Regions from separate parts of the Mesobacillus sp. genome, predicted to be linked through region 3. Evidence: riboswitches for the same ligand, from Rfam matches in the RefSeq annotation. Region 3 holds a riboswitch; each other region holds the start of a gene.

Region 1 (8,020 bases), on a different contig from region 3:
TCATCCATGGCCCGGTGTGTCTGGTACCTGGAAATATCATGTGCCTGAAGCAATGTGAGCAGCTTGCTGTTCGGGAAGCCATGGTTCTTCCATTGGACATTCTTCATCGTGCAATACCACTTCATTTCATTGACCTCAGGGTACATCCTGAATAAAAAACTGCGGTCGAATGAAGCATTATGGGCAAAAATCGCATCTGTCTGGTTGAAATAATCCATGATTTTTTCATCATGGAAGGTCTTGCCTCGGACCATGTCATAGTGAATCCCGTGGATCCGATAAGCCCTGTCATAATTGCTTTGTGCCGATTTGGAAAGCGGCTCGCGCAGATAGGAATCCTCTTCAATGATGTCTAGGATCTCGCCAGTTTCTTCGTTAAACGAAAACAGCTTCAATGCCAATTCAATGATTTCATCCGAATCCGGCCCTAATCCCGTTGTCTCGACGTCCACTACCAATCCTAGCTTGTTTTCTATACTCAAAAAAGTCACCCTTTTCAGCTGGAATATATAAATCTATCTTGAAAAATACCGGCTTTATTGCCTTCTTTTTCTATCATATAGCACGTATTCCTCAATTTCCAGCCAAAGACAATAGGATGAAATCATTTCCAAACTATTAGACCTGCCTGTTCAACTCGATTTTTCCAGCGGTATTTTTCAGGAAGATTTTTAATAGAATCAAGCCAATGGCTGCACCGGCAAATGAGCTGACCAGGAAAGCTGGAACCAATCCGAACAGGGCCGCTTCCTTGCCAAGGAATAAGGTTGCGATGGGATAGCAGGCAATCGCCCCAATGATTCCTGTGCCAATCACTTCCCCGGAAAAGGCAAAACCGATTCTATTTGTTTTCTTGAACAAATATGCAGCTAAAAAGGCACCGATTATGCTGCCCGGAAAAGCAAAAACTGAGCCGGTTCCCATCAAGTTCCGGAGCAGGGAAATACCAATCGCCTGGGCTACCGCATAATAAGGGCCCAGCAATACAGCCGATAATACATTTATGAAATGCTGGACAGGAAAAACCTTTACGATACCAAGCGGTATAAATAACAGATGGCTCGTCAGAGTGCCAATCGCAATCATCATCGCCGTTAAGGTAAGCTTTTGTGTATTCCTCATATCCACCCTCCTAAAATTGACGTTGAAAAATTTCCGTTTTCAGGGCAGCTGCTGCTTCCTTTATATTGTCAGCATGGCTGATTGCCGTGATGACAGACACTCCATCTGCCCCGGCCTGCATTACCTCGGCTGCGTTCCCGGCGTTTATCCCGCCGATACCCACTATTGGAATATTGAAATCTATCAATTTTTTTAATAAAACAGTTCCCTGGACTGCCCTCGCATCTTTTTTCGTCTCTGTCGGAAAAATCGGGCCGACGCCAAAATAGTCCGCACCAGCAAGCTTGGCGATTTCTGCCTCCCCGCGATTATGGACGGATACTCCAAGAATTTTGTTACCGATTATCTTGCGAACTGCCACGGCATCCTCATCCTCCTGACCGATATGGACCCCGTCAGCATCCAGCTCCAATGCCAGTTCGATATCATCATTCACGATGAACGGGATGCCATTCTCCTTGCATAGCCACTGCAATTTCCTGGCCATTCCAAGCTTCCCATTGCCACGCATGGCGCCGTCTCCCTTTTCCCGATATTGAAAAAGGGTAATGCCGCCCTCGATTGCCTCCTGCAAAACTTCAACAGGATCCTTCAGGCAGTTTATACTTCCAGCTATAAAATAGATCTTAAGCAGGCGCTTCATATCTCCTGAGCTGATTCTGGTCATATTGTCTGCCTGCTTTCCTGTTTCTTTTTCTGGTTAAAGGCCCAGTGATTAGTGGGACCATGCCCGCTTCCAATCGCCAACGGGTATTCAATGGCTGCCTGAATGAACTCCTTGGCAACGGATACTGCGTCGTATACCGAGGCTCCCTTTGCAAGCTCAGCGGTAATCGCTGCGGAAAAGGTACAGCCTGTTCCGTGAGTGTTTTTCGTCTTGACCCTTGGGCTGGAGAAAGAAGTAAACTCTGTCCCGTCAAAAAGAACATCAACAGACTCATTTCTGTCTTCATCATGACCGCCCTTGATCAGGACATAGCTGGCTCCCATTGCTTGAAGGATTTTTGCTGCTTCCTTTTTTTCTTCCAGGCTATTAATCTTGATGCCCGTAAGGACTTCAGCCTCTGGAATATTCGGGGTAATGACCAGTGAAACGGGGATCAGATGCTTTTTCAGCGCCGATACTGCCTCCTGCTGCAGCAAGGATGCTCCACCCTTGGCAATCATGACCGGATCGACAACAACTTTTTCCCAGCCAAAATGGTTTATTTTTTCAGTAACAGCTTCAATGATTTCTGCATTGAAAAGCATCCCTGTTTTCAATGCATCTGAGCCGATATCCTCGCCTACGGATTGAATCTGTTTTGCCACTGCCCCGGCGTCCATCGGAAAAACCCCCTGGACGCCAAGCGTGTTTTGAGCCGTGACAGCCGTCAATGCAGACATGCCATAGACACTGAGTTCCTGAAATGTCTTAAGATCAGCCTGGATTCCTGCTCCTCCGCCGCTGTCCGATCCGGCAATTGTCAGTGCTTTAAACATATTCATTCATCTCCCTTTTCGTAAAAGAACTAAGTCTCATGATATCGTCCTCATTCACTTTGCTTAACTGGTTCAGGAATTCTATCTGGAAGCTTCCCGGCCCTTGGTGCGCACTTTGATTTGCTGCTTTTTCAGCTGAGATTCCATAGGTAATGATCGCAGAAGCTGCTGACTGAAGCTGATTTTTTTCCACAGCCGAAAAGGCTCCAACGACCGAGGAAAGAAGACAGCCGGTTCCTGTTACATTTGTCAGGATTGAGTGGCCATTGTGGCCAATGATTGTTGTTACGCCATCGGTTATGATGTCATCCTTACCTGTTAAAGCAACGGTTGTTTTTAATTTTTTGGCAGCTGAAACAGCGAGCTCGGCTACATCACCAGCTGACTCACCGGCATCTACTCCGCGAATCTCCCAATTCTCACCGGCAACATTGGCGATTTCCGCCGCATTCCCTCTGATTATCGAAATCTCTAACTCTGCCATCAGTTTCCTTGCCGTTTCTGTCCTGAAAGCTGTCGCCCCTGCCCCGACTGGATCAAGAATGACCGGCACTCCATGCTTATTGGCTGATTTGCCGGCTATTAGCATCGATTCAACTACCTGCGTATTCAATGTTCCGATATTCAATACAAGGCATCCTGCGATTGCGGCCATTTCGGCAGCTTCTTCAGGTGCATACGCCATAACCGGCGAGGCACCGAGCGCAAGCAATCCATTGGCGGTAAAATTGGTGACCACGACATTCGTGATGTTATGTATCAATGGATTCTCAGTACGGACCTTTTTTAGCAAGCTGGCAATCTCTTGTTTTTGCATAGCAATTCCTCCTTCATCTTTCGTGAGTTCGTTCCAGGTGCTGGCTTTCGCCTTCTAATCCATGACCAGGCCGCCGTCCACCACAAGGTTTTGCCCTGTAACTGCCCTCGCCCATGGAGATGCAAAGAAAACAATCCCATCTGCGACTTCTGCCGGATCGGTCACTTTTCTGAGAGGGGTCGAGGATTCAATCAGCTGGAATACCTCAGCAGATGTCGCCGCGCTGGCGTCTGTTGTTTTTAGCAAACCGCCTGAAACCATATTGACGGTTATGCCGTGTTTCCCTAGATCATTTGCCATATTCCTAGTGAACCCTAACAAGGCTGCCTTGCTTGTCGTATAGTCGTGATAGGCAACGACTGGATTCTGGAACAGGTTTGTGCCTATATTGATAACCCTGCCAAACCGGGATTCTTTCATATCAGGTAGTCCAGCCTGGATTGTATTCAATGCTCCTCGGATGGCGCCCTCAAGCTGAGCCTTGTAATCCTCCCAGCCTACGGAAAACGCATCCTTGTTCGTTACAGGGTCGAACTTGAAGCTGACTAAAGCGTTATTTACCACCGTGGTAATCGGAGTCCCGAAATGTTCCTTAGCCTGTTTGAACATGCTTTGCACTTGTTCCGGATTTCTCACATCAGCCTGGATGGCGAGTGCGTTTTTGCCAATTTGCTCTTCAAGCTGCTTTGCCTTCATTTCATTTTGGAAATAATTTATGACAACCCTTGCGCCTTCCCTCGCAAAAGCCTTCACTGTTTCTGCTCCTAATCCCCGGCTGCCGCCAGTCACCAGTACAACTTGATCTTTTAGTTCCATTTTTGAAAACCTCCTTGGAATATTGCTCTGATATAACCAAAATAGATTTGATTTTTAAGATACTGTTGATTGTAGTGGAAGGCGCGTAGACTCCTGCGGGCGCAGCTGGACAGGTGAGACCCCGCAGGAGCAAAGCGACGAGGAGGCTCAGCGCCAGCCCCGCGGAAAGCGAAGCGCCTGGAACGGAAATCAACAGCCTTATTTCAGAGCAAAAAAATAAAAAAGCCAGATCCGTGAAAGGACCTGGCTTTAAAAGCAATGTAAGGGAAAAAAATCATCTCTTACTACTTTCCTACGCTGGTATTACCCAGATCAGGTCCAAAGGGTCAAAAAACTGCCGTTTTTCTCTCAGCCCGACACAGGGCACCCCTAGTAGTACAACGATATTTAATTAGTTTCATAGTAGCCTTAACATTTTTATATGTAAAGCATTTTCCGATTATTATTAAAAAATTCCCATTATTCACCTCCCCAGAAATTGTCTTCATAAAGATGTGTGATAATATGAAAATATACTCATGAATGGGAGATGAAGGGAATTGAAGAATGAAATTATTGAACGATTTACAACCTATGTAAAAGTGGATACCCAGTCGAATGAAAATAGTGAAACCTGCCCTTCAACCGAGGGACAGCTTACACTTGCGAATATGCTTGTCGAAGAATTGAATAGCATCGGGATGCAGGAAGTCACGATCGATGGAAACGGCTATGTAATGGCGACGCTTCCAGCCAATACCAATAAGGATGTACCGACAATCGGCTTCCTTGCCCACGTGGATACGGCTACTGATTTTACAGGAAAAAATGTTAAACCTCAGGTAGTTGAAAACTATGATGGTCAGCAAATTATGCTGAACAAGGAACAGAACATCATCCTCTCTCCTGCGGATTTCCCTGAGCTGCCGCAATACGAGGGACACACCTTGATCACGACAGACGGCACAACCCTTCTTGGAGCTGATAACAAGGCTGGAATCGCTGAAATCATGACGGCGATGGATTATCTGGTCAAGCATCCGGAAATCAAGCACGGGAAAATCAGGGTTGCCTTCACACCTGATGAAGAAATAGGCCGCGGGCCGCATAGGTTCGATGTCGAAGCATTCAATGCGAAATTCGCCTATACGATTGACGGCGGCCCACTAGGCGAGCTGGAATATGAAAGCTTCAATGCCGCTGGTGCCAAGGTGACCTTCAAGGGAAAAAATGTCCACCCTGGAACGGCAAAGGGGAAAATGGTCAACTCCGCGAAGATCGCGATGGAATTCAACAGCAGGCTGCCTGAAGAAGAGGCTCCGGAACATACAGCGGGATATGAAGGCTTCTTCCACCTCAGCTCCATCAATGGCGATGTGGAGGAAACAACGCTGAGTTATATCATTCGTGATTTTGACCGGGACAGCTTCCAGGCACGGAAGGATCTCATGCAGCAAATCACCAACGAACTAAGGCTGAAATATGGTGAATATCGAGTTGAGCTTGAAATCAAAGACCAATATTACAACATGAAGGATAAGATCGAGCCCGTGAAGGAAATCGTCGACATCGCATACGAAGCAATGGAAAACCTCGGCATCAAGCCGATCGTCAAGCCAATCCGCGGCGGCACCGACGGATCCCAGCTAAGCTATATGGGACTGCCGACACCGAACATCTTCACAGGAGGCGAAAACTTCCACGGCCGCTTCGAATACATCTCAGTCAACAACATGATCAAAGCAGTAGAAACCATCGTAGAAGTAGTTAAATTATACGAAGCCAAAGCATAACACTTTACCACATCACCGCGCCGGGGGTCAGACCCCCGGCGCTTTAACGCATTCCCGCACTGGGGGTCTGACCCCCAGTGCTTTAAAGTGTTGAAGCGGGGATTGAATCGGGCTCTGGTCTTAGGCGGATTTGGTTCTGAGGGGCATTGGTGTGCGCTGGTGAATGGTTTATTCTGGATATAGAGATTGATTGAGAGGGGAAATTGGGATGTTGAAGCGGGTTTTGGTTATTTTTCTGATTATTACCGGTGCTTATATTGGGATGAATTATTTGATTGGCGGGGATGGGCTCAATTTCGCAAAGGCGAAGGATTCTGCTAAGGTTACGAAAAACATCGAGAATATCTCGATCGATGTTTCAAGCATCAGCACGACCGTCGTTCCTGAAGACAGAGATGATGTCAGCGCTGAGCTCGAGGGAAAGGGAACTGTTTCTGTGCATAAGCGCGGGGATACAATCGAAGTTTCTGCAAAGCGGAAAGGATTCTTCTGGTTCAATTGGTTTGAGCTTGATGAGACCTCTTTGACGATTTACATTCCTGAGGACTATGACCAAAACATGAAGCTCGAACTTGGTTCAGGTGAAATCACCTTTAAAGGGTATTCTATACAGGAACCAATGAATCTGGATAAGCTGGCCATTGATGTTGGATCCGGCAGCCTGGTTCTTAAAAACATGAATGTAAAAACACTGGAGCATCACAGCTCATCTGGAGAGGTTGAAATTAATTCGCTAACTGCCGAATCTGGAACATTCGATGTGAGTTCAGGAAGTGTCAGTGTCCAGAACTACTCGGGTAAACTTGATGCAGATGTTTCCTCAGGCGAACTGGAAATTCAGATGGCGAAAGTAACTCATGATATCAATTTAAATGTCAGCTCCGGCGGCCTTGAGCTGGACCTCCCGGATGATGCAGACTTCACCTTGAATGGAAAAACAAGCAGCGGAGATATTTCGTGTGAGTTCAAGTTGAAAAACAAGATAGAAAACGATAACGGATTATCAGGCAAACACGGAAGCGGCAAGCATGCAATCGATGCTGATGTATCAAGCGGCAATATTGAAATCTTTTAATAGGCTCTGTTCGTTAATTTTGTTGCTTTCACACAAAAACTAAAAGTGTATGAACTCGAATGCGAAACAAGCTCTTTAATCCTAAACCTGGGCAGCTGCACTCCCGCAGATGCCCAGGTTTTTTTGTTAGCAAATGCATGTCTTCCGCTTGGTCCCAATCTTATTCCGCTCTTCCATCTTTTTAATATAGTCTGCAGCCAAAGGAACCTTGCAAGCAGTCTGGCCTACATCCACATGCACCTTGCCAATAGTACCTGCGACCTCCGATGCCTCCTTATGCAGTGCTTGCACATATCCCCCTGCACAGATGACAAAGTTGTTCATCACGTACCTTACGCGATTTCTTTCCTGATGGATCGTTGATTCCACCAGACTTAAAAGGCTCCGGACTTCCTCTAAATCTATGTCCTCGTCCGGAGTGATGGATAAATAATTGGCATAAGTGCTCCAGCCGCAGACTGCGATCATCTCATGATCAGACTCGATCCATTCCAAAGCAAGCTCATGTCCATATGGACTTTCTGCTGCAACTCCAGCGACCGTGTATTCTGCAATCATGTACCAATACGCTTTTTTCGCCCAATCCTGCAGAGTGTCTTTTGGAACCAGCTTCGGATTCACTGATAAACCAGCCAAATACATGGCATCACTATTTCCCGTATCATAGAGTGCGAGAGCAAGTTCCTGATCCTTTTTCACATGCTTGACCAGCATCTTCAAATCTCCGACTCTCACACCGAAGAAAGGCTCTCTTGCCCCATGTCGCTTTAGTGTATTCCTTGTTTGCTCGGAGCCCATTTCTTCAAGCTTGCCCATTACTTCATCCAATCTCATTCCGCCGCCCCCTAATTACAAACTTTTTTATCAGTATAAACCAAAAATGGAATAATTAGCGCACGGAAGTCAAATGTTATATTGATAGAATCCATTAAAATC
Region 2 (8,020 bases), on a different contig from region 3:
CTGCAGGGAACATGCTGCACATTTCCCCTGCTTCGATTTTTTTATGAAACGGAAGAACGCCCAGCCAGCATAGCCAAATATCGCTCCCCCGATTAAAATGTTCGCGATCATATTAAAGCCTCCTTTTCTGGATTAGCTTAGTCCAATAAACTTTCCACCTTGATAAATAGCCAGCGATAGCACGTAAGCAATCACTAATGCGTAACCGATGGAAAAAGCTGTCCAGCGCTTGGAGCCGGTTTCTTTGTATATCGTTGCTACTGTCGCCAGGCAGGGTACGTATAAAAGGATGAAAACCATGAAACTATATGCTGCCAGCGGAGTGTAATAGGTTGCCAGCAATCCCTGCAATGTTGCTTCATCAGGCACAAAATAAATGATGTTCATAGTCGAGATAATCGATTCCTTTGCCAGGAAGCCTGTAAAAAGGGAAGCGCTGGCTTGCCATGTCCCAAAGCCAATTGGCGCAAATAAAGGTGCAACTATTCCGCCAAGGGCAGCCAGATAGCTGTTATCCATGCTGACATTCACACCACCCGGACCGGCATAAGCAAGCAGCCAGATCAGCACCGATCCTGCAAAGATGAAGGTTCCTGCTTTTTTAATGAAGCCCTTTCCCTTATCCCAAGTGCTCCTCCAGAGTGCTTTTGCCTGCGGCAGCCTGTAAGGAGGAAGCTCAATTACAAACAGGGAGGTTTCCCCCTTCAATAGCGTCTTTGAAAAAACCTTTGCCAGCAGTAACGCAACAAGCACTCCTAAAACATACAGACTTAAAACAACAAGTGCCTTATGCTCAAGGAAGAATGCGCCAACGAATAAGGCATAGACGGGAAGACGCGCTGAACATGACATCAGCGGAGTCAGCAGGATTGTCATCAATCTTTCCTTTGGTGTTTCAATGGTGCGGGCAGCCATGATCCCCGGGACATTGCAGCCAAATCCGATCATCATTGGAATGAAGGCCTTGCCATTCAGCCCGACGGATTCCATCAACCGGTCCATTACGAGTGCAACACGGGCCATATAGCCAGAATCCTCAAGCAGCGAAATAAAGAAAAACAAAATGAAAATCTGCGGGACAAAAACAAGGACTCCTCCTACTCCCGCAACGATTCCTTCAAGAATCAGATCCTCAATGAACTTTGAGGTTCCTGCCGCAGAAAGCACAGCCGCAATTCCATTAGTGACGGGACCGGATAAAATCGAGTCAAGTGCATCAGACAGCGGGAACCCAAGCCAGTCAAACGTCAGCATGAACATTAAATACATCAACATCAAGAAAATCGGAATCCCTAAAAATTTGTTTGTGACAATCATGTCGATCCGTTCGGTTAAAGGTATGCTTTTGGCAGCTGACCTTGTGGCAGAGGCAGAGAGAATCCTCTCGATTGCTTCACTGCGCTTCTGATAGATGACCTGGTCCAGGGAATGTTTATCACCAGTATGATTGGAATGAGAAACAGCCACGGACTCCATGAGTGAATCTATTCCCTGAATGGATAGTTCTTGTTCAAGAAAATGCTTTACATAAGGATTTCCTTCGAATAGCTGCAGGCCAAGCCAGCGGGAAGAAATGCCCGTTCTGCCCTGGAGCATAGCTGCAAGCTTAAGGATTCCATCCTCGATGGCTTTTCCGTAAAAGACCAGATTCGTTTTTCCTGTTTTTACGGCTTCCCCTGTAACAAGCTCGGCAAGCTCATCACAGCCCTTTCCGGACCTTGCGACTACTGGGGCGACCGTGACACCCAATTGACTCGAGAGTTCTTCAATATTAATTTCAATTCCTCGGCTTTTGGCGACATCAAGCATATTCAAGCCAATGATGACAGGCGCATCATATTCCATTACCTGCAAGGTTAAATGAAGATTCCTTCTTAATTGCGATGCATCCAGGATGTTAAGCAGCTTTTGGAATGGCTCGCGGAGAAAGAAATTGGTAACGACTCCTTCATCCTTGGATAATGGGTTAAGTGTATACACTCCTGGCAGATCAATGAGCTTGTCCCTTCCGTTCTTCAGGACCCCCACTTTCTTCTCAACCGTTACGCCGCTCCAGTTGCCTACGTATTCATATGAACCTGTCAAATTATTAAACAGGGAGGTTTTGCCTGTATTTGGATTACCTATAAGCGCAATGTTATTCATACTCTTTCCACTTCGATTCTAAGCGCTTCTTTCCTGCGGATACCGATGCATTGGCCGCAAGATTCGACCATTACCGGGCCGCCAAATGGCAGGATGCACTTGACACATACCTCTGCTCCTTCAGCAATACCTAAGTCTAGCAGTCTTCTTTTAACAAACTTGTCAGCACCAGCAATATTCAAGATCCGGCCTTTTTCCCCAGTCTTTAGATTCCCCAGCATAGCCATCACCTTTTTCCGAAAATGTTTTGGTTATTTACTTATTCACATTTACAGTGCCTCGGAAGATAGGGCACTGAGCTATAATTAAAATTAAATTGTTAAAGCAGTTTCTCTTCATTTCTAAACATTTTGCTAATTGAGAATGATTATCTTTATTTAATCATTTTTCTCTCACCTCCACTGTGACATTAATCACAGATTTAAGGTTCGGAACTTCATAACCTGCTTTTAGCCATATAATTGACAAATCTTACTTTTTAAGTATATACCTGCAACGGTATATTAAACCATAAAAAAAGAAGAGCACCTGGCTCCTCTTAAGATTGACTATTTGAGCATCCTATTAGGTGCTGAACTGATAATAAGGATGACAATGATCGCACTGAGAATCATGCTTGGAAGCATATAAGTGCCATTATAAACAGCTGAATACACCCATGCTGGCTGCCCTTTTGGTGCATAGCTGCCAAAGAAAATCCACCCTGAAAGAAAATGGGCGATGAATCGAAGTGCGCTCCCGATAAACGTGCCAGCTACAATCAGGCCTATCCACTTCTTGCCCCGTCCTTCCTGAAGGGAGGCTTTCACCTGGCTGGCGAATACACCTGCCAATCCCAAAACAGCAAAGGCAACGAGATAATCCAAAATGCCTTGTACCGGATGATAAATCTGAGACATCCCAAGAATGAATTGCAAAAGTCCAAATATGAATCCGGTAAGGATACCGCCTTTTAATCCCCAGCGGAATGCCATCAGGAATACAGGCACCATCGCGATGGAAACTGATCCGCCCTGCGGCCAGATCCTTGAAAATAGGAACCCTGAAAAAAGATCCAATAAATACGCCAGGGCCGAAAATACTGCCACTTCCACTAAAAATAAAGTTTGCTTTTGTTTCATGTTTCTTCCCCCTTCTTTTCAGAATGAGGTCCGCTTCAACACGCCTTTTCTGCTTCAGAAACAAAAAAAGCAATCGAGGGATCGATATAGGATTCCCAAGATTGCTTTCCTATCGCATCCACATTCCTACGCTAGCATTAACTAACAGGTTCAAAGGGTAAGAACTCGGCCGCTCACTCTCAGCTGCTTTACGCAGCTCCCCTTGTGGTTCTATTTAATTTGTCAACTATGAATATACTACTTTTTATCTACGAAGACAAGGAAAACAATTTCATCTTTTTATGCAACTCATAATTTATATTAAAATGTCGACAACCAATTTAACAAATACTGATAAAAAAATCGGTCTTTAGTCACCTTTTTGCTAATTCGACGCCTTTCTGCGTATGTTCTAAATATTCGACAAAGGGATTTTCATTTTTCCACCGAATGTTTTTAAAAACGGAATTGTTAAACTGGAGGACTCAATTAAATGCTGCCAATTACACAGAACCGACTGCTAAGCTTCCTGTCTAGTGAAAAAGAACATCTGATTGCCGAGTGGAATGAAATGATCATCGTATCTGAGGACGATCCATATAAATTAAGAATTACAAAAAACGCGGAAGAAATGTATGGAATCATCATGGCCATCTTTTCGAAATCGAATGAAGAGCTTGAGGTTCATTTACAAAAAATCGCTTTTGCCGTCGGAGAAGAAAGGGTCCGTGCTGACATTAACATCGGGGACTTTGTTTATAACGTAAACTCTGGGCGGTCTGTTATTTATAAACATCTCCATAAAATGAAACTGGGATGGGAAGAGCTTCAGGACACGATTAACAGAATCAATTACTGCTTTGATACATTCCTGTACTACGCCGTTTCTTATTACAATGAACAGAAGAATAAGATCATCGAGGAAAAGAATGAGTTCATCGATTCTACCCATAAAGACCGGCTGACTTTGCTCGGGCAGATGACTTCAAGCTTCATCCATGAATTCCGCAACCCGCTGACCTCCATTCAGGGGTTTATCCAGCTGTTAAAATCCGATCATCCTGAGATGAAGTATCTCGATATCATCTCGAGCGAATTGGAACAGCTGAATTTCCGGATTTCGCAATTTTTGCTTCTTTCCAAAAAGGAGCTGATTGGGAAAGAGAAAACTTTTTTCTCAGTAAATAAAATGATTGATGAGGTATTAAATTTCCTTTATCCAAGTATACTTGATACCAATGTGAAGATTAACAAGGAAGTCGCCGAAAAGATGGAATTGTACGGGTATGCTGATGAAATCAGGCAGGTGCTCATCAACATCATCTTCAACGCAATTGATGTCCTGAGCCAATATCGGGACGACCCGAGAATTGAAATCAAGGGATTCTTCGTCAATGATACTCATATCAAATTAGAAATCTCAAATAATGGCCCGGTGATACCAGACAATTTACTGAAGACAATCTTTGAACCATTTGTCACGACCAAAACACTTGGAACAGGGCTGGGTCTTTTCGTCTGCCGGGAAATCATTGAAAAACATAAGGGAATACTCGCCTGTTCATCCGAACCTGACAAAACATCATTTATCATTCTTTTGCCATTGAACGGAAATGAAATGTAAGTCCCACAACTATCAAAAAGCCCGTCCCTTATAAAGAAGGAACGGGCTTTTATTGAGACTAAGCTCTATCGGAATACTCCAAAGTGCTTTTGTCGGCCATCGTTTTTACCTTATTTTTTGCTGTCTTCGCCTCATGCTTCTTCTCTGATTCTGCAACAATCACCGCACATGCTGCATCACCCGTGATATTCACTGCTGTACGCGCCATATCGAGCAATCGGTCAATACCCAGTATTAATCCTATACCTTCAACTGGCAATCCAACAGATTTGAGGACCATCGCCAGCATGATCAAACCGACACCTGGCACCCCTGCCGTACCAATACTTGCAAGCACCGCTGTCAGGACAACTGTCGCTAACTCGGCCATCGTCAGGTCAGCACCATAAACCTGCGCGATAAAAATCGTTGCAACTCCTTGCATGATGGCCGTTCCATCCATATTGATTGTCGCGCCCAAAGGCTGCACAAAGCTGCTGACAGACTCTGGAACCTTCAGATTTTTTTGCGCTGTTTCCATCGATACAGGCAGTGTCGCGTTACTGCTGGATGTACTGAATGCCACTCCCATTGCTGGTGCGAATCCTTTAAAGAACCATAAAGGATTTTTGCGTGCAAGGAAATATACACTTGATCCATAGGTTAATAAACCATGAAGAATTAATGCAAGCACAACCACAAGCATGTATACACTCATAGCTTTTATAGCATCTAAACCCTGACTGCCAATCGCTGTCGCAATCAAGCCAAAAGTTCCATATGGAGCGAACTTCATCACGAGACCTACTAAATACATCATAATTTCATTGCCTTGCTCGATGAGATTCAAAATACCTTTGGTTTTATTGCCTAATGCAGTTAATGCAATCCCAATAAAAATCGCGAATACAATGATTTGAAGCATATTGCCGGATGTGATTGCTTCAAATGGATTGGTCGGGATCAGATTCAGGAATGTCTCACTTACCGGCGGAGCTTTTTCCGCTTTAAAATCCGCCCCGGTTGTATCGAACTCTCCCATTAGACCTGGCTTAATCAAATAGCTTAATGAAATGCCAATAATAATTGCAATTGCAGTAGTCCCCAGGAAGAAGCTTACAGTCTTTAAACCAATTCTTCCAAGCTTCTTCGGATCTCCAAGTCCCGCAGAACCGAGGATGATTGAAAACAACACTATTGGAACGACAAGCATACTGATTAGATTGATAAAGATTTTCCCCAGCGGTGTAAACAGGAATTTATCAAAAACAGTAAACAAATCTGGTGAAAATATGTTAAGAATCAAGCCAGTCATGGCACCAAGGCCAAGACCGATGAGTATCCTGGTAGTTAGCTTCATGTTATTCCTCCCAAAAAAAGATAAAAAATAATGTAATGGTTTATTCCCTTTATGCCGATTATTAAACGCCATCTGCATGATTGGAGAAAAGTGCCAGAGGAGGTTGATAGTAAGTGTATATAAAGGTCGATCAGGAAATTGAATTGCATACTTTTCAAGGGAGCCACGCTTTGGAACTGTTTTGGCTCGTTGAAAGGAATCGCGGATTTTTGCGAACATGGCTTCCGTGGGTGGATAAAATGAAATCCGTTGACCAATTTTACCATGTCATCCATATGTGGAAGGAACAATATGAAAATAACCAGAGTCTTCAATTAGCCATCAGGTATAAAGGAAAACTGGCCGGAAGCATCGGCCTGCAGGGGGTGGATTGGCACAATTCACAGGCAAGCATAGGATACTATATTATAGAATCGTTTCAGGGCAAAGGAATTGTTACCAGGGCGGTAAAAGCCCTGTTGAAGCTTGCGTTTTACGACCTCGCTTTGAACAGGATGGAGATCCGCTGCGGAAAAGAAAATTTCAAAAGCCAGGCCATTCCGGAAAGATTAGGATTTACTAAAGAGGGCATTATGCGAGATGGAGAGTTTTTAAACGGAAAATTTCACGATTTATTTGTCTATAGCCTGCTTTCAAGAGATTGGCATCAATACCAGGTTCCTTCATCCCACGAAATCATCTAACAGGCAAACGAAGGGTAAAAGTGGTCCCATTACTGCTGGAATCAACTGAAATCCTTCCGCCATGTTCTTCAACAATTTTATAGCAAATCATCAAACCAAGGCCATTGCCGTTCTCTTTTGTCGTAAAAAACGGCTTGCCGATTTTATCCATTAATTCATCAGGAATGCCTATCCCACAATCTGATACAGAAATCAATATGCAGCCGTCTCCATTTGAAAGTTCAAGAATAATCTCTCCAGGAACATCCATTGCATCAATGGCATTCATCAGCAGATTGATCAGTACCTGTTTGATTTTTTCTCCATCACAAAGAAGCAAACTGTCGTCGAGTGTCGAGCGCTTAATGATTTCCACACATTTTTTCGCCGCCTCAGCCATGAGAAGAGTGATGGCATGATCCGCCAGGGAGTTAACATCAAACGAACTAAAATCTGTTTTATGAGGCTTGGCCATCAGCATCAATTCCTTCGAAACCGACTCCATCCTTTTGATTTCTTCCTCCATGATGGCCAAATAGCAATTATTCAATTCCTGCCCGGCCTTCATCAACTGGATGAAGCCTTTAAGACTTGTCAGAGGGTTTTTAATTTCATGGGCAATCCCGGCCGCCAGCTGTCCGACGACATTCAGCTTTTCATATTCGAGGATGAAATGCTCTGCTTTAAGCTTGGCAGATACATCACTGGTTACAGAAAATATTTCAAATGGCTGGTCTGTATCTGGATGACGAATGACAGATACCTGGGAGCTAACCCAGATAAAAACACCGTCTTTCCGTTTTAAGCGGTATGTCAGGCTGCAGACCTCTTCACTTTCAGGCATGGCAATCCCGGATATTCTTTTATAATCGTCAGTATGTACAAACAATGTATACAATCGGCCAATCAGTTCCGATTGTTCATAGCCAAGCATCGCTGTTACGGATGGAGACACATACTTAATAAGACCCTCAGGGGTACGCTTGCAAATAAAGTCCATTGCAGGCTCGACCCATATTTTCTCATTAGGTTTTGCAAAGCCTTTTAATTTATTTTCCAAGCCTGTTAATAGCATAGTCATAAACAGCCTCCTCTCCACCAATTTTACTGAATATTATAATAAGTTACAATTGCAAACTGTTAAAATTAA
Region 3 (8,020 bases):
GGGATGCTCTGGTGGTTGATTTTCATTTCTTTGACGGTATTATGTACCTCACAAGTCCCATTGTTGTAATCACAAACCGTACAATATAATTCATGATTAAAAAGAATTTTATCCATGGCGATTGTTTGTGCTTTTTTCACATGTTGAGAGACTGTATCAACAATATCTCCGTTTTTCATTTTTGTTGAACACGATCTGACCATTTCCCCATTTACTTCGACTAAACAAGTGTCACAGGTTTCAATTGGGCCCAGACTCGGATGGTAGCATACACTGGGAACCTCAATCGAGCTGTCAGAAAGGTATTGAAGGATTGTTTGATTTTCATTTGCTGCCACTTCAGCACCGTTGATGGTTACATTAATTTTGCCAGACAAAGCCTCATCTTCCTTTCTTTTTTAAAATAGCCCTATTCCTCACTACCCTATCGAAATAAAAACTTAACCTTTTAAAGCTAATTTTTTAAAAAAATTAGGCTCTGTTAAGTCCGATTGTTGATTTTTAACCCCTGTTGATTGAAGTGGAAGGCGCGCAGACTCCTTCGGGATGAAGCGGGCAGGTGAGACCCCATAGGAGCAAAGCGACGAGGAGGCTCACCGCACGCCCCGAGGAAAGCGAAGCGTCTGGAACGAAAATCAAGAGCCTAGTTTAACAGAGCTTAAAATTAAAAAGCCCCTTCGAAAAATCGAAAGGGCTTTGATCATTTGTTTTGCCTGATAAAAACAATCTGCGACAGACCATTCACTCTTTTAAAAAGCTTCTATGACGTTTTAATATTTCATTTCGACTAACTCTTTGAACCCGTATTCCTTGCACCAAATTCTATGTCCAGAGTACGCAAATCAACAAAATTCACGAAACGCATTTAGATAAAATTACAAAAAACGGCAAGAGTCCTGTGCTGTATCTTCTGATGCAAGGTAATAAAATATTTCGCCATTGGATAATTTATCACTCTTGAAGCCAAACTCTTCGAATTCTTTCCAATCCTCAATGACAAGGATCGCCGAAGAATACAGCAATGCCTGCAGGTGGAAAAGCGAAGTATCTACCGCTGATACATTTCTGCCTGCAGCATCAAGACCTGAGATAACGGCAATCCTCCCCCTAAGACTCAGCCTTTCATACGCATATTCCAAAACATCTGCAAATCGTTTTGATACAGATGCTGCCGTGCCAATTAATTCAGTCCAATTTTCATCAAATACATAAGCCTTCCAGGACTGAGATCCATCACTGTCCGCCGGTAAAAAATCGATCTTTAAATATTGCTCTTCCTCATCAAAGCTGTATATGCACTTGATTCCAGACATGGGAAACCTCCATTATGTATGAGTTTAGTTAAGAAAAGTAGAATTAAGGATTAAAAATGGAAATAAATCAAATACTTTACATAATCATTTTGTTCATAGGAGTTGGTTATTTGCAGAAAAGAAATCTACATATTCTTTTATTTATTATTGTCTTAGCCTTTTTTGCCTGGTCAGCGATAAAGCCTGCCTATTTACCAACGTGGGTGGCAGAGGTTTTACCAGCTATTGTGGCGATCGCAGTAACGGCTTTTCTATACAAAAGATTCCCATTAACCACTCTGTCTTATACCATCATTGCTTTTGTGACAATTCTGATGTTCATTGGCGGGCACTATATCTATGCAAATGTTCCGCTATTCGATTGGCTGAAAGATCATTTTAATTTAAAAAGAAACCATTATGACCGGTTTGGACACTTGATGAAAGGGCTAATCGTCATCATTTTCCGCGAGATCCTGATGAGAAAAACTCCTCTCTCTATAGGAGCACTGGTAAATTGGTTGGCTTTATCAGTAACCCTGTCGATTGCAGCTCTGTATGAAATTATTGAATGGCTATTTGCAACTCTTACAGGAGGAGGTAAAGCGGCTCACGATTTTCTCGGAGCACAGGGGGATTTTTGGGATACTCAATGGGATATGTTCCTTACATTCAGCGGAGCATTGCTTTCCCTGCTTCTTTTCACCAAGATGCATAACAGCCTTCTTGAAAGGGAAATAGGAATAAAACAAAAGGAGGTATACAAATGAAAAAAGATCAGACAACACAAAATCATAATCTGAATGATGAGGAGCAAAAACATAGCATGGTATGCAATGACCAATTATTTTTTCAGGAGTTGAGAATTGCTGCTGAAGAAGCTGAGAAAGACTATGATGATCAAAGGTAATAAAAACTAAAATTGTCGCGAAAGAATGATTTCATTGTGAACGAAAAAAAGGCGGCCATCATGGCTGCCTTTAACATCTCTAATTAATAAACCGGTCTCTCTCTGCAGCTTCTTCCTCTCGCTGTGCCTCTCTTTCCTCATACCAGAATTTGATGTGAGTAAGAATTGAGAACACAAGGAAAAAATTCATCGTCCATACACTGACAAATGGAGCAATTCCCCCAAAGTCTACTGCTTCATATTGTTTTATAACCATTACAATATAAGACTCTATAAACACGAGAACAAAACCAGCAACACCAGCAATAGCCATTCTCATCATAAGTATAACCACCTTAAGTCTAATTATCAGATTATTAAAATAATACGACTTATTATTGCCAAGTGCAACTGTTTTGTTCATAATTTTGCCACATTTAGCTATGACAATTTGTCTTAACATTCGCCGTAAAATTGCTTTATTGCATCAATACTGTTTTATCTGTTCAGCCTTTTTTGTTTCTGCATAATTTCATACGACTTCTGGATAATATCTGTCAAGACATCACCTTTGTAAATCCTGCCGATTTTGGTATTCTCCTGATAATATTCCACAATCTCATCCAACATATCTGAGGTTTCCTTAGCTACTCTTACATTGAGTTGTATTCTTTGGGGTTCATTCATTGCTTATTTCCCTCCAGGTTTCGCGTTTACTCGATATTATTTAACTATCAACCTGCTAGCAGGTGGTATCATGCAGATATTTGTCGCTAACAATTTCTCAATGCCACTTATTTTACCACATACAGACAGGTATTGACACTTCCTTTGGCTTTATGTCTGTTTTGCCTTTTGTCAGTCAGGGTAATTGTAATGAAAACATAGACATGGGGTTTTGACATGGAATTAACTAAATGGTCATACGCAAAGAGATACAATATCAAAGCCCAGTTTAATGATTATCCAAACTCAATCGTCGTATTTAGGAAAATCAAAAACTATTATTTCGTATACACGGTACACTGGTCCTGGCATGATCCTGTTGTCACCAGGGAAGCTCTTGAGGAAATGGAATGGCTGCTTAACCAAGAGCTTGGATCTGCCCACGAATATCGACTGAGGAAGCACCAAAAAAATTCGAATGAAAAATAAATTAATATTTTTATATTTACAACTTCAACCAACTGCTTTAAGATGATTTTGAAACAATAACTGCATATTTTTGGCACTAGGGGAGCTATTCGCTGAGAAGGACTACGTCCTGACCCTTATTACTCGATCTGGATAATACCAGCGTGGGGAAGTGCAGAAGAACCTTTCCGTTACGCTATTCAGAAACGGCTGTATTCTACTGCACCCTTCCCATGGGGTGCAGTTTTTTGTTTTTACATATGGCTATTTATAAGGCAATCGCGTTATTCAACTGTTGTGCCGACAGGAATCTCTGTTGCTTTACAAAGCCAGCTTAAAAATGAAGAGGAGATGAAAAGCAGTGAGTAAAAGATTATGTGGAACAAGCGAAATTTCCGGAGCAAGATTTTCTATCTATCCTATGTCAGACAATTTTGCAGGAATCATTATGTCAACTTTAAATGAGGTGGATACTTCAAAGGTCTGGATAGAGACTGACGATATAAGCACATGTGTCAGGGGCAATTCTGAACACGTATTCGATGTAGTAAAAGCTATCTATCTAAACGCTGCTAAAACAGGGCATCATGTGGTCTTGAATGCAACCTTCTCTAACGGCTGTCCTGGTGATACCACAGGAGATGCCTTTATGACAAATGATCATTTACGTATGAACGAATTGAGCTCGCGTGAAATAAAACAAGAGGTAGCAGTCCAATTCGCCTTATATCCGCTTGGGATACCTACATATATGGATGTCATAATGGGACAGGTCAGAGCCGCACAGCAACAAGGTGTTTTTTCAGGCGGGGTCCACTATGCGTCAAGGATGGACGGAGAGGCAAATAAAGTATTTGAAGCACTCGAGATGGCTTTCGATGGCGCAAGAAAGAGTGATTCTTCACATATCGTCATGACTGTCACAATGTCAGCCAACAGCCCATCAAGAAAGGAGAAGAGATAATGCTTACAAACTGGAAACTTCGTGAGGTGGTAGTATTATCTGTCCTTGCAGTTGTCTTTGGGATTATATATCTCCTATTCCTTCAGCTTGGTAATGTGCTGGTAGGTATGTTCGGATTGATCGGATATGATTTTATTTTCGGGATTTGGTTCATCGTTTCCATCATTGCTTCTTATGTCATAAGAAAACCTGGCGCAGCTCTTCTTTCTGAGACAATTGCCGCGATGATTGAAGTAATGCTTGGCAACGCAGCAGGCCCACGTTTAATCCTTGCAGGAATCATACAGGGATTCGGTGCAGAGGCTGTCTTTGCGGCTGGGAGATGGAAAAACTATTCTGTTTGGGTTCTTATGGCAGCAGGAATGGGATCGTCTGTAACAAGTTTTTTGTGGGGTTATTTTCTGTCCGGTTACACCGCTTTATCTCCTGGATATGTAACAGCCATGTTTTTGGTTAGACTTGCAAGCGGGGCACTCCTGGCCGGTCTTCTGGGGAAATTTATTAGTGACAGCCTGGCAAAGACTGGCGCACTGAACAGCTTCCCAATTGGCAAAGAAACCAGAAAGGCAAAGCAGAATCATGAATTCTCAGCCTAAAGAAAACCTCCTAACTGTATCTGGTCTCTCCTTTGCTTTCGATACCGGAGGCAAAGTGTTAAATGGCATTTCATTCAGCATGCAAAAAGATGAAACTGTACTGGTGCTTGGGCCAAGCGGTTCAGGTAAAAGCACATTAGCTTATTGCCTGAATAATATATACCCATCTTCCGTTGATGGAATTATGGAGGGTACAATCCAGTTTCACGGCAGAAACACATCATCCTTTGGCCCGGGCGAAATAAATCAAAAAGTTGGTCTTGTCCTCCAGGATCCAGATGCACAATTTTGTATGCTGACAGTGGAAGATGAGCTCGCTTTCGTACTAGAGAACATCCAGACACCAAGATCACAGATGACAGAGAAAATCGATTGGGCTTTAAGTTTAGTCGATATGTTATCAATGAAAGAGCGAATGATCCATACTTTGTCCGGCGGGCAAAAGCAAAAGTTAGCAATTGCATGTGCCCTTGTAATGAAACCGGAATTACTGATCCTGGATGAACCAACAGCTAATCTCGATCCTGTATCAAGCATGGAATTGACTGAGACATTGAAGGAACTAAAGCTTAAGAACTCTCTGAGCATTTTAATCATAGAGCATAATCTGGAAAATTGGATTGGAATCATTGACCGCTGCGTGATTTTAAATGCTAGAGGACAATTGATTTTCGATGGGAATCCAAGAGTTTGTTTTACTGATTATGCACATGAGCTGGCAAAGGAAGGCATCTGGCTTCCCAGGACTGTCTGCGCTGCTATTAAGTTGGAGGAATCAGGGTTGATAAGTTCTTCTGCCTATCCACTGTCAGTCGAAGAACTAATTGAACAGATCGACGACACAGAAAAAGCTTTGTCATTATTAAAAAATACAAGAATCAGCTCTTTTCCACTCGAAAAAAAACCTGTTTTCCATGTCGATCGAATAAGTTGTTCTAAAGCTGGTACAACACTCATTAGTAATCTTTCTTTTTCAATCGCATCAGGAGAGTTCATTGCTATTGCAGGTATGAATGGTTCGGGCAAAACCACCTTAACCAAATGCTTGACAGGACTTCAGTCGATTGCCGCAGGCAGTATTTCATTTGAAGGAATCTCCCTCATTAAATGGCGAGAAGAAGAAAAATGGAAGAGAATTGGGTATGTCTTTCAAAACCCTGAACATCAGTTTATTACAGATTCAGTATTTGAAGAAATTAAATTCAGTCTTCATACAGACGGCGATACAGATGGGAAGATAAAAGAAATTGCTGATTCGCTCAATTTATCAGGTCGACTTTCCCAGCACCCTTTTTCCCTGAGCCAGGGGCAAAAAAGAAGGCTAAGTGTAGGAATTATGCTGATTAATGGCCAGCAGGTCTTAATTCTAGATGAACCAACATTTGGACAGGATGCTAATACCTCCAGGCAATTAATCGAGTGGGTCACTGATTCTGTACCAGAAACAGGCTGCGTAATCATGATTACACATGACATGGACATAATCGATCAATATGCTGATAAGGTACTGGTAGTGCACAAAGGGTCAGATTTGTTTTTTGGAACTCCATCTGAATTATGGAGAAATGAAGAAATCCTTTCAACAGCAAAGTTAAAGCTCCCTTTCAGTATGGAATTTGAAAACAAAATGAAGCAGAATCAAGGTGGAAGTTATGCTGTTAAATGATTTGAATCCGAGTATCAAAGCAATCAGCATTGTCATCTGCATCTTTTTGCTGTCAATTTTCTTTGACCCGGTTACACCCTTGGTCAGTTTGGGTATAACGATATTCTTAACCTTTATACTGGGTAAGGTAAGCTTCAAGAAATGGATACTTTTATTTGCTCCATTTCTTTTTATGTCTGCAGTCTATGTGTGGTCATCACTTGTATTTCCAAGAGTGGATCCTGGCGATAAAATAATATGGGAATGGGCTTTCATTTCCATTACAGCGGACGGCCTTGAAAGAAGCATGTCTCTTGGTTTAAGGATGCTTAGCTTTGCATCTTTATCGCTAATGTTTGCTTTGACTACTAATCCTGTCGATTTTTTACTCAGTCTGATGCAGCAATGCAAAATGCCTCCGAAACTTGCTTATTCCATCATGGCAGGCTATCAGTTCATTCCTCTAATGAAGGAAGAATATGAAATCATCAAGTGTGCACATCAGGTTAGAGGCGCCGGCAGGACCCTGACGCTTATGGATAAGGTAAAACAAATCAAGAAGTATTCCATTCCTCTGCTTGCAAGCGGCATCAGAAAAGCAGAGCGGACAGCATTAGCTATGGAGTCAAAAGGGTTTACAGGCAAAAAAAACAGGGAGTTTTACCGGGTCATCAGAATCTCAGGAACCGACTGGCTATTCATGATTATCATGATTTCTGTCATTTTAATCAGTGCCTGGTCCTCCTATGAGCTTGGATTCCTCCGGATCTATAACGGTGAACTATGAAGAAACCCGGCACTTTTTTGTGCCGGGTTCCTCTAGCTTTTATTTTGCAGACACGATTGCTTCCCAATCGATGGTTCCATTCTTGATTTGTTCACGCTTTTCCTTATTCATGATATCAGCAGGTTTCCCGCCCTTTGGCCAATCTTTGTCATGGCCGCCGAATTCAGGACGATCATGTGACAGGATATACGCGGCTACATTGATAGCATCCTGATCTGATAAAGTACCTCCCTGTCCTTTAGGCATGTTTTTCTGCACATAACCAGCCATCTTAGTCAGCCTGGCCATCCCTGCTCCATCATTGAAGGAATTTTCACCCCAGACTGCTGGACCAGTAGTTGCACCGGTTCCTCCACCGTCAGCTGCGTGGCAGCTTGCACATGATTGTGCATATAACTTTTCGCCATCCTCAACACTTGGGACTGGGAATTGTTTAGGTTCTTTCGCTGCTCTCCAGGGAAGCTCGGCCCCTGCTGGTACACCTTCTGACATATATTGCAGATAGGCAATCATCGCTCGCATTTCTTTACTGTCATTCGGAAACATTTCACCATTCATGCTGCGGATCATACAGCCATTGATTCGATCTTCCAGCGTATAAACTTCACCCTCACGAGGTCTGTATTCAGGATAGACCGCTGATAAACCGACCATTGGCGCTTCCTCTTTAACAATTCCGCCGTTCGCATGGCAGCTGGCACATGACAGGTTAT
Region 4 (8,020 bases), on a different contig from region 3:
AGAACACCAATAGCGGATATGATCCATCCCCTTTTTCAGGATACCAGAATTCCACATTTACGAATCTGTTTTCGCCCGTGTCAGTGAATTCCTCGACACGATTTTTGTCAACGTACGTGTAGGTAGCGGTTGTGACTGAGTAATCGCCCGTCACTTTCGGTGATTCATACTGTGGAAAAATAAGTGCTGGTGCAGCTGTGAATACCAGGGCGAAAAGTATGAAAATCGATTTCCACAAAACAGAAGATGTTTTGTACTGTGGAGTTTTTTTACGGATGAGAGAAATCGTGCTCTTTAAAGCCAGGATAAAAAGAAGAGCGGCAAGCATAACCCAGCGGAAACTCCACTCAATCACCGGTGAAAAGATTAGAATGAAAAAGGCAAAAAAGATGACAATCCGTGACCAATTTTTCATTTTATAATGGTTTTTCTTTGTGATTAAACTGTAGGCTGCAAAAGAAATTTCAACAATCAACACAAACAATAAGATTAAAGTTCCCATAGCAGTTGCTCCTTTTCAATTTTCTATGAGCTCATCATATTAAACTGCTATAAGGAAGTATATAGAAATTAAGTAAGTTGCATCCACAGGCAAGTAAGTTGCAAAAAAAGCGGTAAGCACTCTGGCTTACCGCAAAATTATCTGTTCCAGGAGAGCTGCTCCAGAAAGTTTATTTAGATTGATTTGAGCTGTCTTTCCTTAATGCCATCAGCTTTTCATTGATTTTTTGGGCTTCTTTTTTATCATTGCGCCATGACAGCAGACGGACAAGGAAGTAAATTATAGCAATTTGCAAAGCGAGAATGATGATATCTGTGGCATTGCTCACAATCTCCAAAACGCTCGCCAGGAAGATCAATAAGACCTCGAGGGCGAAAAAATGAATGATGATCCTTAGTCGCATTTTTTTCTCGCTTAGATCATTGGGAGAATACAAAATCAATCCCGTCAATGCACTTATGAACGAAAAGGCCATAAGGATATAAATCGATTGCAGATCAAATGCCATATCGGGAATATAGATTTGCCGTAAGCTCGTTATGATAATGATGATTAAGGCAAAAATGATCAAGAAATCCTTCATGATTTTTTGCGCAAATTCAGTTAGCTTCATATATAGGCCTCCAGTTACAATCCGAGCATATTTTTCAGGACAGGCACATACTGCCTTGATATGATGGCACGTTCCCCGTTATCAAGCACCGCTTCGAATCTGCCGCTGATGGAAGGGGAAATAGAGGATATCTTCGCTATGTTCAAAATCGTTGATTTGGATGCCCGGAAGCAATTTTTCCCTTTGGTTAAATCCTCTAGCTCATAAAGCTTTTGTTTTACCTCAAACACACTGTCCTTGCAGTACCCGAAAACCTTCCCATCCACCGCCTCGAAATAATAGACGTCAGCAAGCCTAATCCGGTGCACTTCCTCATCCTGATACCCAATAATCAAATGTTGATCAGTCCTCAGCTTATTAATGATCTCATTAACCTCATCATCCACCTCATGACACCGGATCAGAATCTCCTCAGCCAAATCCTTATTAATCTCCTCAATCGAAATCTTCATCTCATCACCCACTGAAGCAAGGGGACGTACCCTGTGCTTCCAATCTCAACTTATCAATGCAAGGGGACGTACCCTGTGCCCAAGATTAAGTATATCTAAATACTTTAATTCGCCGACCTGTACAATAAAACCTCTTTCTTCTAAGGTAGAGATAAACGATGCGGAAGCAAGGGGACGTATCTTCTGCTTCCAGTGAAATTAAAGAATTTTTAAAGCAGGAGATTGTTGAATTCTAATTAGCAACCAGACAACTCACTTTTTTAAAATAATATTGTTTAAAACCCTGAGACACTGGTTAAAATTGGTGAAGGGAATGAAGTGCTGATACATTTCTTATGCCTCAGTCAACTTAATTGGACTAATGGAAGCAACGGGTACGTCCCCCTGCTTCTGTCCTGGTAACGCTTCTTACTTTTTTTATTTACAAAAATAGTCTATAATTATCAGATAATAGTAGATATTTTAATATATCAATCATTATAATAGATATTGAATGGTTTTTTATTTGTGACGGAAATGTTTTTGTGCCTAAGTAAGCGCCCCTTGCTTTCAAACATCTGAGCGGGAGTGCCTACTCCTTTTTTCAAATATAGGGGATAAGGAAGGTTTATAATGAACAGCATACAGAAAAAAACAGACGTTATCTTAATTGGTGCTGGAGTCATGAGCGCGACTTTGGGATCTTTACTTAAAGAATTAGCACCTGATTGGGAAATCAGAGTATTCGAGAAGCTTGCAAGCGCAGGCGAAGAGAGCTCCAACGAATGGAATAATGCCGGAACGGGACATGCGGCATTGTGCGAGCTTAACTATACACCTGAAAAAGCTGACGGCTCTATCGATATCAGCAAAGCCATAAAAGTAAATGAACAGTTTCAGCTTTCAAGACAGTTTTGGTCTTTTCTTGTAAATAAAAATCTGATTGAAAATCCTCATGAATTCATCAGGCCACTTCCACATATGAGCCTGGTTGAAGGGGAAAAGAATGTTACGTTTTTGAAAAATCGTTTTAAAGCGCTTTCAACTGTACCTCTGTTTAAGGGGATGGAATACACCGAGGATCCTGAGAAATTGAAGGAATGGATTCCGCTGATCATGGAAGGCCGTACCTCGAATGACCCGATTGCGGCTACCAAAATCGATTCTGGAACGGACGTAAACTTTGGTGCGTTAACACGCATGTTATTTGACCATTTGAAGCGTAAAGATGTTGAGATAAACTATAACCATAGTGTTAAGGATATTAAACGTACAAGCGATGGCCTGTGGGAATTAAAGGTCCATAATCAAAATACCGGCAATACTGAGTATCACAGTGCAAAATTTGTCTTTATCGGCGGCGGCGGCGGAAGCCTGCATCTGCTGCAAAAAACCGGTATTCCTGAGTCCAAGCATATCGGCGGATTCCCGGTAAGCGGACTATTCATGGTCTGCAAAAACCCTGAGGTGGTGGAACAGCACCATGCTAAGGTCTACGGAAAGGCAAAGGTAGGGGCTCCTCCGATGTCTGTTCCGCATCTTGATACACGATTCATTGATAATAAAAAAGCACTGTTGTTTGGGCCGTTCGCCGGCTTCACACCTAAGTTCTTAAAAACTGGTTCGAACTTGGATTTAATCAGTTCTGTGAAACCAAACAATGTCATTACAATGCTTGCTGCAGGTGTAAAAGAAATGGCATTGACGAAATACTTGATCGAGCAGCTTATGCTTTCGCATGAAAAACGCATGGAAGAATTGCGTGAGTTCATCCCGAGTGCAAAAAGCGAGGATTGGGAAATCGTCGTAGCAGGCCAGCGTGTTCAGGTAATCAAAGACACAGAAGCAGGCAAAGGAACGCTTCAATTCGGTACTGAAGTCGTCAGTGCCGCAGACGGCTCGGTAGCAGCATTACTTGGTGCGTCACCAGGTGCATCAACAGCCGTCCATGTCATGCTTGAAGTGCTGGAGAAGTGCTTCCCAGAAGAAATGTTCAAGTGGAAAGCGAAAATAGAAGAAATGGTTCCTTCTTATGGCGTTTCATTAGTGGACAACCCTGAGCTTTTCCATGAAATTCATGAATCGACTGCAAAGACGCTTGGGTTGAATGAAAAAGTCGTGGTTCATAATTAATATAAAGGATGGCCGCCAATCTTTGATGGGTGGCCATTTTTTGGAGCATTTATTTGTTTGACTTTTATGAAAACGAATTGTAGAGTAAAGTTGAATCGAATAGGAAGACCACTAGGGGAGCCATTACATGGCTGAGACGGGAAGAATCCTGGACCCTTTGAACCTGATCTAGTTCATACTAGCGTAGGAAAGTGGAGTCTGTGCCGGGTAAAAATAATTATTCTGCCGCTCCATTTTTGGAGCGGTTTTTTCGTTGAATCGCTCCATTTAACGTCTTCCCAAAATAACTGATAAAAGGGGAAATGTCCATGAGTTTTTCAGCAGATTTGAGAAGAGAAGCAGAGCCTATTTTTAAGGCGATATTTGAGCATCCATTTGTAAAAGGAATAGCCAATGATGAGCTGTTGCCGGAGCAATTAGTCCACTATATCAAGCAGGATTTTGAATATTTAAGCTCCTTTATTCGAATCTATGGAATTGCCATCTCCAAATGCGAGACTCGCGAAGATATGGAAATGTTCAATAAGCAAATTTCATTCATTTTACACAGCGAAGTACATCCTCATAATAACTTTTGTGAAATTGCTGGGGTTTCATACGATGAGCTGCAAGGTTTTGCATTAGCCCCGGCTGCCCATCAGTACATCCGCCATATGCTCAGCGTTGCCCATGAAGGAACACTGGGTGAAATTTTGGCTGTATTATTGCCTTGCCCCTGGACCTATTGGGAGATAGGGAAAAACCTATTGAATGAAATAAAGCCAGACAGCACCCATCCTTTTTATGAATGGATCAGCTTTTACGGCAGCCGGACAGATAGCATCACTGAAAAATTCTGTGCAAGGCTCGATGAACTTGCTGAGGAAGCCTCTGAAAGAGAAAAGGAAAGAATGAGAGAACACTTTTTGCTGAGCTGTCAGCTTGAATATATGTTTTGGGATATGGCCTATAAGCTGGAAGAGTGGCCTGTACAAATGGAATTAGTGAAAAAGTGACAAGGACAAACGTAAACATTAAGCTTCACTGAATGATTGATATCCGAAAGGCGGTCTCATTCGGACAGGAATAGAGGGAGCAGGACCAAAACTGTCCGAAAGGCGACCTTATTCGGACAGAAATAGAAGGACCAGCCCAAAAACTGTCCGAAAGGCGACCTCATTCGGACAGAAATGGAAGGAGCAGGACCAAAACTGTCCGAAAGGCGACCTTATTCGGACAGAAATGGAAGGAGCAGGACCAAAACTGTCCGAAAGGCGACCTTATTCGGACAGAAAGGGAAGGAGCAGCCCCAAAACTGTCCGAAAGGCGACCTCATTCGGACAGAAATGGAAGGAGCAGGACCAAAACTGTCCGAAAGGCGACCTCATTCGGACAGAAATGGAAGGACCAGCCCCAAAACTGTCCGAAAGGCGACGTCATTCGGACAGGAATAGAAGGAGCAGCCCCAAAACTGTCCGAAAGGCGACCTCATTCGGACAGAAATGGAAGGACCAGCCCCAAAACTGTCCGAAAGGCGACCTTATTCGGACAGAAATAGAAGGAGCAGCCCAAAAAACTGTCCGAAAGGCGACCTCATTCGGACAGGAATAGAAGGACCAGCCCCAAAACTGTCCGAAAGGCGACCTCATTGGGAAAGGAGAACGAGAAATAACAATCAGAACTAAAATAGATCTACTCTACTTATAGTGTGTATCCCGTGTAGTGCCAACTGTGATATAGTTTTTCTTTAAAATCCTGTTAATAGTCTTTTTATTCAATTCTACTTTGCACCATTCATAAATACTCTGAGTAGTGATTATCCTTTCAGGAAAAAGTCGTTTGAACTCCTCTACATTCCTTAAAATAGCAGGTTCAATCCTTTCATGGTATCCGCACCTGTTGCAAACGATATCATGATTCACAATAAAAGTGGCAAAAGACTTGCATGATTTACAATAAATACCCTTCTCCAGCTGTTCATAATTATATTTAGGTAATTTTACATAGGGGTTCTTAGAAATATGCAGAGAGATTAACTTCTTAGCGAGTTTCATGTGGTTGTCATTTAACTTGGATGGAGTGTTATTTAAACCTCTCAAAAACGCAGGTACCTGAGTTGGTAAAACGATAGGTTGATTCATAGGGGCTTGATATAAAGTGAATTCAGGATTAATAAAAATAATGGAGGCTTCAAATAAAAAATTCATTTTGAGGTTTTGCAGGAGTAGGCGAAAGAGGCCTGCACTTCTAGATAACTGAATAAGCGGATTTTTATACTCTCGGCCAGTAGTGACATTATAAAGTTTATCAGATTCTAAATAGCAGTTACCTTCATAATTTTTGATATCTATTAACTGGATGATTCCTTGTGAAATAATCAGTGTGTCAATTTGGAAATAGGAATTGTTTATTTCCAGAAGCAAATCATTGATGATATATCTGTCTTCCTCAATATTTATTGCCAGCTGATCAAATTTAACCTCACCTTCGAACCCTTTTTCGAGGTTTGATAAATGGTGCTTGTTCTTGTCATCTAAATTCATCCTAGAGTCTAAGTATCGCAGGATGACTAGCTCGTCTGATTCATATCGTTCTTTAAGTAACATACTCCACATCCTTTCTATAATCATATTCTAAGTGATTTGCCAAAAGTATTTTGTGAATGTTTTGTTAATTTTTTCAATAATAAAAGTCGCCCGATACCAATTAAGGTAACGAAGCGACTTTTTTTACATTAGTTTCGAATCAAGTAATCAAATGCACCCAATGCTGCAGTGGCACCTGATCCCATTGAAATGATGATTTGCTTGTAAGGGCTGTTTGTACAGTCACCTGCAGCGAATACTCCAGGCAGGTCTGTAGCTCCGTGATTGTTCACGACAATCTCGCCGAAGCGAGTGCGCTCTAATGTATCGCCTAACCAGTCTGTGTTTGGCACGAGACCGATCTGGACGAATACACCCTGCAATTCAACGTGATGTTCTTCACCTGTAGCACGATCAACATAAGTAATTCCGTTTACTTTATCAGTACCGGTAATTTCTTTTGTTTGAGCGTTCATCACAACAGTGACATTAGGCAGGCTGAAGAGACGGTCTTGTAGCACCTTATCAGCTTTCAGCTCAGGGTTGAATTCAATCACAGTAACGTGCTTTGTAATTCCTGCAAGGTCAATTGCAGCTTCGACACCTGAGTTTCCGCCGCCGATGACAGCAACGTCTTTTCCTTCAAATAATGGGCCATCACAGTGAGGGCAATAAGCTACACCTTTGTTTTTGAACTCGGCTTCGCCAGGGACGCCGACATTCCGCCAGCGGGCACCTGTTGAAATGATGACAGTTTTGCTCTTAAGTACTGCACCATTTTCAAGCTCGACCTCAACCAGGTCCTTCTTTTCCAGACGTTTTGCACGCTGAAGGTTCATGATATCAATTCCATAATCCTTTACATGCTCTTCAAGGCTTGCGACAAGCTTTGGACCTTCGGTATGCTTCACACTGATGAAGTTTTCAATACCAAGAGTATCCATAACTTGTCCGCCAAAGCGTTCAGCAACGATACCTGTACGGATTCCTTTACGTGCTGCATAGATGGCTGCACTTGCACCAGCAGGGCCGCCGCCGACAACAAGGACATCGTAAGGGTCACGGTCACTGAATTCAGATGCATCAGGGCCAGTACCCATCTTGGCAAGGATTTCTTCAAGGGACATGCGTCCGCTTCCGAAAGGCTCACCATTCAGGAACACCGTTGGCACTGCCATGATTTCCTTGCTTTCAACTTCCTCTTTGAAAGCCGCTCCATCAATCATTGTATGAGTAATGCCAGGGTTCTGAATGCTCATTAAGTTCAAAGCTTGTACAACATCAGGACAGTTGTGGCAGCTCAGGCTTACATAAGATTCAAAGCGATATTCGCCCTTGATATTCTTAATCTGATCAACCACTTTCTGGTCCACTTTAGGAGCCCTGCCGCTAACCTGCAGCAAAGCAAGGACTAAAGAAGTGAATTCGTGTCCGAGAGGAATCCCGGCAAAGGTTACGCCAGTGTCCTCGCCGATACGGTTTACACTAAAGCTTGGAGTTCTATCTAATTCTGCATGCTCAACTTTAATGCGAGTTGACATTGTCGCCAATTCGTCGACTAAAGCCAGCATGTCACGAGAAACATCATCGGATCCAGCGCTGACTTTAAGCAGCACATCGCCCTCCATCAGCTGGAGATATTGGGCTAATTGTGCTTTAATTTCTGCATCTAATAACATGGAGGTTACTCCTTAAATCTTTCCTACAAGATCAAGGCTTGGCTTAAGTGTTGCTTCGCCTTCTTTCCATTTTGCAGGGCAAACTTCGCCTGGGTTGT

Evidence for each region. Region 3 has a riboswitch for thiamine pyrophosphate ahead of AC3EBE_RS16650 (YkoF family thiamine/hydroxymethylpyrimidine-binding protein). Riboswitches for the same ligand answer to the same signal wherever they lie in the genome.
Region 1: it holds a riboswitch for thiamine pyrophosphate, as region 3 does, so the genes downstream of both, AC3EBE_RS20495 (3-oxoacyl-ACP reductase) here and AC3EBE_RS16650 (YkoF family thiamine/hydroxymethylpyrimidine-binding protein) in region 3, are expected to answer to the same signal.
Region 2: it holds a riboswitch for thiamine pyrophosphate, as region 3 does, so the genes downstream of both, thiT (energy-coupled thiamine transporter ThiT) here and AC3EBE_RS16650 (YkoF family thiamine/hydroxymethylpyrimidine-binding protein) in region 3, are expected to answer to the same signal.
Region 4: it holds a riboswitch for thiamine pyrophosphate, as region 3 does, so the genes downstream of both, tenA (thiaminase II) here and AC3EBE_RS16650 (YkoF family thiamine/hydroxymethylpyrimidine-binding protein) in region 3, are expected to answer to the same signal.

The regions. Positions count from the first base shown of each region.
Region 1 covers NZ_JBYNSB010000055.1:115,955-123,974, forward strand. The annotation lists gene AC3EBE_RS20470 (exonuclease domain-containing protein) at 1-482, opposite strand, end outside; gene thiW (energy coupling factor transporter S component ThiW) at 619-1,122, opposite strand; gene thiE (thiamine phosphate synthase) at 1,133-1,789, opposite strand; gene thiD (bifunctional hydroxymethylpyrimidine kinase/phosphomethylpyrimidine kinase) at 1,786-2,610, opposite strand; gene thiM (hydroxyethylthiazole kinase) at 2,597-3,421, opposite strand; gene AC3EBE_RS20495 (3-oxoacyl-ACP reductase) at 3,476-4,237, opposite strand; TPP riboswitch at 4,510-4,618, opposite strand; gene pepT (peptidase T) at 4,777-6,009, shown strand; gene liaG (LiaG family protein) at 6,218-7,084, shown strand; gene AC3EBE_RS20510 (DNA alkylation repair protein) at 7,211-7,918, opposite strand.
Region 2 covers NZ_JBYNSB010000003.1:778-8,797, forward strand. The annotation lists gene AC3EBE_RS01405 (FeoB-associated Cys-rich membrane protein) at 1-111, opposite strand, end outside; gene feoB (ferrous iron transport protein B) at 133-2,145, opposite strand; gene AC3EBE_RS01415 (FeoA family protein) at 2,142-2,366, opposite strand; gene thiT (energy-coupled thiamine transporter ThiT) at 2,694-3,266, opposite strand; TPP riboswitch at 3,373-3,479, opposite strand; gene AC3EBE_RS01425 (histidine kinase N-terminal domain-containing protein) at 3,739-4,869, shown strand; gene AC3EBE_RS01430 (dicarboxylate/amino acid:cation symporter) at 4,928-6,208, opposite strand; gene AC3EBE_RS01435 (GNAT family N-acetyltransferase) at 6,322-6,891, shown strand; gene AC3EBE_RS01440 (ATP-binding protein) at 6,884-7,951, opposite strand.
Region 3 covers NZ_JBYNSB010000042.1:23,092-31,111, reverse strand. The annotation lists gene fdhF (formate dehydrogenase subunit alpha) at 1-377, opposite strand, end outside; gene AC3EBE_RS16680 (hypothetical protein) at 876-1,313, opposite strand; gene AC3EBE_RS16675 (DUF2238 domain-containing protein) at 1,424-2,062, shown strand; gene AC3EBE_RS16670 (hypothetical protein) at 2,059-2,202, shown strand; gene AC3EBE_RS16665 (hypothetical protein) at 2,282-2,524, opposite strand; gene AC3EBE_RS16660 (hypothetical protein) at 2,680-2,868, opposite strand; gene AC3EBE_RS16655 (hypothetical protein) at 3,085-3,336, shown strand; TPP riboswitch at 3,405-3,503, shown strand; gene AC3EBE_RS16650 (YkoF family thiamine/hydroxymethylpyrimidine-binding protein) at 3,677-4,279, shown strand; gene AC3EBE_RS16645 (ECF transporter S component) at 4,279-4,875, shown strand; gene AC3EBE_RS16640 (ABC transporter ATP-binding protein) at 4,859-6,541, shown strand; gene AC3EBE_RS16635 (energy-coupling factor transporter transmembrane component T family protein) at 6,528-7,307, shown strand; gene AC3EBE_RS16630 (c-type cytochrome) at 7,347-8,020, opposite strand, start outside.
Region 4 covers NZ_JBYNSB010000017.1:20,187-28,206, reverse strand. The annotation lists gene AC3EBE_RS05815 (alpha/beta hydrolase family protein) at 1-502, opposite strand, end outside; gene AC3EBE_RS05810 (DUF3021 family protein) at 672-1,115, opposite strand; gene AC3EBE_RS05805 (LytTR family DNA-binding domain-containing protein) at 1,130-1,567, opposite strand; gene AC3EBE_RS05800 (malate:quinone oxidoreductase) at 2,180-3,679, shown strand; TPP riboswitch at 3,783-3,886, shown strand; gene tenA (thiaminase II) at 3,988-4,674, shown strand; gene AC3EBE_RS05790 (nuclease-related domain-containing protein) at 5,356-6,264, opposite strand; gene ahpF (alkyl hydroperoxide reductase subunit F) at 6,393-7,922, opposite strand; gene ahpC (alkyl hydroperoxide reductase subunit C) at 7,935-8,020, opposite strand, start outside.